Regions from separate parts of the Pseudactinotalea sp. Z1732 genome, predicted to be linked through region 1. Evidence: predicted binding sites of a transcription regulator. Region 1 holds the regulator's gene; the other holds the start of a gene.
The links. Region 1 encodes HrcA, which represses chaperone genes, less so after heat shock. Its sites were predicted from a motif close to TTNGCACTCGNNNNNNNCGAGTGCNAA; they were not measured.
Positions count from the first base shown of each region.

Region 1 (3,401 bases):
TGGTCAGCACCTCGGCGGGGCGTTCCATGGTCGCGGCGGTCAGGATCGTGATTGCCCGCTCCACCGCGTCGGCGGTGAGCGGCTGGGCCGAGGAGGCGATCTGCGTCAGTTCATCGATGAGCCGCTTGGCCAGGTCCACATCGCCCTTGGGGCCACTGAGCGCGATCTGGTTCCCGCGCACGTGCACATCGAGGCCGGGGAACCCCTCCTCCACGGCACGGAGCACCTCATCTCGCTGACCGAGCAGGGCCACCATCGGGACGTGCGCCGGTACGGTGACCTCCTCGCGGACATGGCCGGGTTGCGGTTCAAGGGTGGGATCGGTCATGGGCCGGGCCGTCGCCCAGGGTCTCCTTGCTCGGACGGGGTCCACACATCGTGGGGACCGGACACTGCGGAGTCTACGAGATCGACCGATCCGGCCGTGGTCTGGCCCTCGGGTCAGCGTCCGGAGAAGCGGTCCCGCAGCCGTGAGAACATCCCGGAGCCGGCCGGGGCCAGCCGCCCCTGCGGGCGTTCCTCACCGCGCTCGGCGGCCAGGTCCTTGAGTAGCCCCTCCTGGGTCTCGTCCAGCCCGGTGGGCACCCTGACCTGGATGTGTACGTGCAGGTCACCGCGGCGGCCACCACTGCTGAGCACACCCACGCCCAGTCCGCGCAGGGTCAGGACCTCCTCGGGCTGGGTGCCGGCACGCACGTCGATGTCCTGGTCGCCGTCGAGGGTCTCGATGGTCAGCACCGTGCCCAGCGCCGCGGCCGTCATCGGCAGTTCCACCGTGCAGTGCAGATCGTTGCCGCGGCGGGTGAACGTCGGGTGGGACTTCTCCCGGATCTCCACGTACAGGTCACCAGGGGGTCCACCGCCCGGACCGGTCTCACCCTGACCGGTGAGTTTGATCCGGGTGCCCTCGTCCACCCCGGCGGGGATGTTGATGTTGATGGTGCGGCGGGAGCGGACGCGACCCTCGCCGGAGCACTCGGCGCACGGGTGCTCGATCACGGAGCCGAAGCCCTGGCAGGCCGCGCACGCCTGGCTGGTCATCACATTGCCGAGGAAGGAGCGGGCTACCCGCTGCACCGAACCGCGGCCCCCGCACATGTCACAGGTGCGCGGACCCGTCCCGGGCGCACAGCAGGTGCCGTGGCAGGTTTGACAGACCACGGCGGTGTCCACCTCGAGGTCCTTGGTCACCCCGAAGGTGGCCTCCTCCAGCGTGACGGTGACCCGCAGCAGCGCGTCCTGGCCGCGCCGGGCCCGCGGGGTGGGGCCACGCTGGCCGCCGCCACCGGCAGCGGCGGAGAAGAAGTCGAAGATGTCGGAGAACGGGAAGTCCCCACCGCCACCGCCGTTCATCCCACCCAGTCCGCCGGCGTCGTACTGGCGACGCTTGTCCGGATTGGACAGCACGTCATGGGCGGCGGCGATGTCCTTGAACTTCTCGGCACCATCCGCTCCGGCCACGTCGGGATGGTGCTGGCGCGCCAACTTACGGTAGGCGCGCTTGATCTCCTCGGTACTGGCGTCGCGTTCGACACCGAGAACGGCGTAGTAGTCGCTCACTGATCGCTTTCTTGACTCATCGACTCAGGCGGACAGGATCCTGGACAGGTAACGCGCCACGGCGCGGACCGTGGCCATCGTGGTGGGGTAATCCATGCGGGTCGGGCCCAGGACCCCCACCTGGGCGATCGCCTGGCTTCCGGTCCCACCGTAACCCCCCGCGACCACGGAGGTCTCGGACAGGTGCTCGGAGGAGGTCTCGCGACCGATCCGTACCGCCGGCGAGGCACCGGAGGCGTCCTCGGCCATCTCCGAGAGCAACCGCAACAGCACCACCTGCTCCTCCAGTGCCTCCAGGACCGGTGAGATGGTGCGGGTGAAGTCGGTGTCGGATCGGGCCAGGTTCGCCGTCCCGGCCATCACGATCCGATCCTCGACGTCCTCCCCGACGGTATCCAGCACCGCGCTCACCACCTCGGCGACCATGGCCCGCTCCTCGGGGTCGAAGACGTTCTCCAGATCGGTCAGTGCGCTGCGCAGCCCGGGCAGTTCCCGGCCGGCACCCAGGGCGTTGATCCGGGCCCGCAGTTCCCCGAGCACCGCCGCATCCATCGCCTCGGGCATCGCCACCATGCGCTGTTCCACGCGCCCGGTGTCGGTGATGATGACCACCATCAACCGGGTAGCCGAGACGGGGATCAGTTCGACGTGGCGCAGGGCCGACCGGCGCAGAGAGGGGTATTGCACCACGGCCACCTGCTGGGTGAACTGGGCGAGCAGTCGCACGCTGCGCTCCAGCACGTCGTCGAGGTCCACCGCGCCCTCGAGGAAACCGGCGATGGCACGGCGCTCAGCCACCGATAGGGGCTTGAGCGCGGCGATCTGATCCACGAAGAACCGGTAACCCTTGTCGGTGGGGATCCGGCCGGCCGAGGTGTGCGGCTGGGCGATGTAGCCACCGTCCTCCAGCGCCGCCATGTCATTGCGGATCGTCGCCGGTGACACGCCGAGGTTGTGCCGTTCCACGAGGTTGCGGGACCCGACCGGCTCACGGGATCGCACGTAGTCCTGCACGATCGCGCGCAGTACCTCCAGTTGACGTTCCGAACTCATCCCGGGCCTCCTCTCCGCGTGGTCCCTCATCATGCGCCTCATGGTCGGCACCGGCGCCCCGAGGGCCCTTGGTGCCGTGATCGACCGCCACCGGCGGCAGTGTGGATCAGCACTCACCGGTTTCGAGTGCCAATTCTACGCGTCGCTGCGCCGAATACCCCAGCGATGTGCGTAGCCTCACCCGGATGAGCCCTTCGCAGTATCCAGGATTCGATCGTTACGGCACCGACGTGCTCTCCGCCGACCCCCACCCGGTCGCCGCACCGGTGCCCAAGGTCCCGGCCCAGGTGGGCCTGGTGGTGGAGGACGCCGAGACAGGCTTCACCGGTGCGGTGGTGCGGGTGGAGAAGTCCGGCGGGATGGTCGTGGTGGTACTGGCCGACCGGCACGAGAAGGAGCGGGCGTTCCGGCTCGGGCCCGGGTTCTGGGTGGACGGTAAGCCGGTGCACCTGGTCCTCCCACCGGCCAGTGCTCGGACTACCCGGGCCCGCACCGCCTCGGGTTCTCGCGCCGTGACCGGCGCCCGGGCTCGGGTGGCCCGGGCTTCCCGGATCTGGGTGGAGGGACGCCACGACGCTGAACTGATCGAGAAGGTCTGGGGCGAGGACCTGCGCCTGGAGGGAGTCGTCGTGGAGATGCTCGACGGCGTGGATCACCTTGCCCGCGCCGCAGCCGACTTCGCGCCCGGTCCGCACCGGCGCCTGGGGGTGCTGGTGGACCATCTGGTGCCGGGATCGAAGGAGTCCCGGATAGCGGCCGAGGCGATGCGCGCATGCGGCGCGCAGAAC
Region 1 covers NZ_JBMPQC010000002.1:232,955-236,355, reverse strand. Annotated here, with positions in the region: gene ACPL7H_RS04925 (PhoH family protein) at 1-328, opposite strand, end outside; gene dnaJ (molecular chaperone DnaJ) at 442-1,560, opposite strand; gene hrcA (heat-inducible transcriptional repressor HrcA) at 1,585-2,613, opposite strand; gene ACPL7H_RS04910 (DUF3097 domain-containing protein) at 2,799-3,401, shown strand, end outside.

Region 2 (3,401 bases), on a different contig from region 1:
GGACGTCCCGGTCCCGGGGCCCGGGGGTCCGGGGAAATGGACTCGCTCACCGGTGGGGAACGTGCTAGTCACGCACCGCAACCGCGCCAGCCGGCTGCGCTCATGCACTATCGGAGTTGCGTAGGTGGGTACCGGAGGAGTGCCTACCCGCCTGCCGGCTCCCGCCCGGGTGGGAAGCCACCGGTGGCGATCGGACCCCAGCCGGTGATCTCAATGCGGAGCAGGGACTTGCCCTGGCGCACCATGGCCTCGCGGTACTCGGCCCAGTCCGGGTGCTCCCCCGAAATGCTGCGGAAGTACTCCACCAGTGGCTCGACGGCCTCGGGTACGTCGAGCACCTCGGCCGTCCCGTCCACCTGCACGTAGGGCCCGTTCCACTCATCGGAGTGCACCAGCATCGAGACCTGCGGGTTGCGCCGTGCGTTGGTGGTCTTGGCTCGTTCGGGGTAGGTGGCGATCACCACCCGGCCGGCCTCGTCGACTCCCGCGCTCACCGGCGAGACCTGCAGCCCTCCGCTGGCCTTGTGGGTGATCAGCGTGACCCGGTGCCGGGGGCGGATGAAGTCCAACAGTTCGGCCCGCTCCACGCGGGTGGCGGTGGCGATGCTCATGGCCCCCACGCTACCGCCACTCGGCCCGCGCCACCACGGACGAGGGCACTGCGCCTCCACTGGGCACCACCGTCACGGCTACCGGCCCGCTTCGATCAGGAACCGGGTGCTGTGCGCCACGAACGGGCCCTCGGCCTGGATGCGCTCATGCAGGAGCTCCAACTGCGGACGGTAGGCCTCCACGGTGAACCCCGGCACGATCCAGATCACCTTGCGCAGGAAGTGCACCACGGCGGCAATGTCGTTGAAGGCCATCCGTAGGCGGGCGGTCTGCAGGTCCCGCACCCGGAGCCCGGCCCCTTCGGCGGCGGCCACCGCTCGCTCCGGACTGCGTCCGTCGGAGGGTTCGAAGTCCCCCAGCATCGCCTCCGACAACTCGTGCACACTGGCCTTCCCCACCTGTTGGGACAGGTAGGTTCCGCCTGGACGAAGCACCCGGGCGACCTCCTCCCAGAGCACCACGGTGGGGTGGCGGGAGACCACCAGGTCGAAGGTGCCGTCGTCGAACGGCAACGGTTCGGTGTCCTCCACCTGCACCACCTGGCCCCCGAGCGCCGTCAGTCGTGGGCGGGCCAGGTCGAGGTTCGGGGGCCAGGACTCGGTGGCGCGCAGCAGTGGTGGGACGTGCGGTATCTGCGCGAGCACCTCGGCCCCACCCGTCTGGACGTCGAGCATCGCCCGCGCGGTGCCCGATCGCTGCGCGACCAGTCCGGCGTAGCCCCAGGGCGGGCGCTCCTCGCTGGCCCGGCCGGCGAACCAACTGAAGTCCCAGCCCTCGGTGGGTACCGCCGCACCCTCGGCGAGCAGTTCGTCGAATGTCGTCATCACCCCATGGTCGCACCCGTGTCACCCCAATTCGTGAGCACCAGCCGTTAGCACTCTCGGCATGAGAGTGCTAAAATCGGCCGTGACAACGGTCGTCTTCATCGGGCCTGGAAGGTCCGGGCCCGGGTATCCACTCGGAGGTGATGGTGATGGCAACGCGAATCGACCCGTTCCGCGAGATGGACCGTGTATTCAGCAATGCGCTGGGACAAGTGATGTCCTCCGGACGCAGCAATGCGATGCCGATCGACCTGTATCGCGATGGGGACAAGTTCGTTCTGAACATGGACCTTCCCGGGGTCGATCCGTCCTCGATCGATGTCGACGTCGAGGACCAGACGCTGACAATCCGTGCTGAGCGCGGACAGGCGGAGAACCAACAGACCCAGTGGCTCGCGCGGGAGCGGCCCACCGGCACATTCGCGCGCCAACTGATGCTCGGTAGCGGGGTGTCGGTGGACCGGATCGACGCCTCATACGCCGATGGGGTGCTGTCGCTGACGATCCCGGTGGCCGAGGAAGCCAAGCCTCGCAAGATCGAGGTTGCCCACTCGAGTAATCAGTCCAGGATCGAGCAAGCGGGCTGAACCATGCGGTGGTGGCGGGTGCCCGGCCGGGCTGGCCCGCCACCACCGGTCCACCTGCGTACGGAGGCAGGAGCGTGTCTCACCCGAAGCGGTACCGGACCAGGGCCGAAGCGATCGAGCAGTCACTGGTTCCGGCACTGGCCGAGCACACCGATGACGTCGACGTTGACGCCGTCTTCGAGGCCACCTTCAGTTACACGGTCGAGCGCGACGGCGCGGGCAATGAGATCGAGGGCACGGGGGGCTATGAATCGGTAGCCACCGAAGGCGAGATCTGGTCGGTCGCGGCCGAGCATGCCCAGCGCATCATCGCCGTGGACTCCGAGTCGCCCGGGGGTGAGCATCACGAACCCCCCGGCCAGATCTCGGTGACCATCCCCTCCACTCGCGTCGAGGTGGAGGTACTGTCGCTGCCCGCGCGGCTGAGCCCGGCCACCTGGGAGGAGCTCATCGACCAGCGCCTCCGTGAAGCGAACTGGAGACGCGTGAGCGAGTGGGAGGACGGCGGTAACCGCGTGCGGGCGATGGTCGTGCGCACCTGACACCCGATGCCCATCGCGGGCGTGCCGCAGCGAGCCTAGACTGAGCGGTCGAGGAGCAGTGATGACCTGGGATTTCGAGGGCGAGATCTGGTACTGGCGCGGCCCCGCCCCGTTCTACTTCATCACCGTACCCGAGCCGATCAGTGCCGACATCCACGCCGTGGCCGCTGACGTCAGTTACGGCTGGGGGGCGATCCCCGTCCGAGCGCGCATCGGTGCCACCACCTGGCAGACCTCCATGTTCCCCAAGGAAGGCCTGTACGCACTGCCGGTGAAGGTGGCGGTACGACGGGCTGAGCAGATCGACGATGGTGACCTGGTCTCAGCCCACCTGGAACTGGAGCCGGGACGGCCCCAGATCACCGTGAGATGAGGCGCGTAGCCGCGGCCTGCAGTGTGGGCCAAAGGATGCCGTGAGTGCCAGCCGGTTCAGACCCAGTTCGGTTCCGCCGCGTCCACGGGCTCGGGCAGGGCGTGGCCCGGGGGTGCGATGACGTAGACGAGGCCGCCCGACGTGGTCAGCCAGAGGCTCTCGAACTGGTCGCGGCGGTAGGTGACGCGCACCTTGCCGTCGTCGGCCTCGTCCTGGGAGGCCGGGTCGTTGACCACGACGTCTCCGTCGGAGTCGAACCCTACGATCGTCAGCAGGTGCCCGTTCGTCCCGTATCCGGCGCCGTCGAGGTCGGCTTCGGTGAACGACATCGAGCAGACCAGGGGGATGCCGGCGCTGATGAACTCCTCGGCCTCGCGCAGTGACCGCAGCCGGGTGATGTAGGCCCGGGCGCCCCGCTCTCCGGCGTAGGCCGCGTTGAACGCCCAGTTCCCGGCGCCCCCGT
Region 2 covers NZ_JBMPQC010000013.1:3,458-6,858, reverse strand. Annotated here, with positions in the region: gene ACPL7H_RS16830 (PPOX class F420-dependent oxidoreductase) at 144-611, opposite strand; gene ACPL7H_RS16825 (class I SAM-dependent methyltransferase) at 690-1,436, opposite strand; gene ACPL7H_RS16820 (Hsp20/alpha crystallin family protein) at 1,586-2,023, shown strand; gene ACPL7H_RS16815 (hypothetical protein) at 2,098-2,565, shown strand; gene ACPL7H_RS16810 (DUF1905 domain-containing protein) at 2,627-2,938, shown strand; gene ACPL7H_RS16805 (C39 family peptidase) at 2,995-3,401, opposite strand, start outside.
Region 2: a site for HrcA is predicted at 1,484-1,510, ahead of ACPL7H_RS16820 (Hsp20/alpha crystallin family protein). Genes of this name have one in related genera too.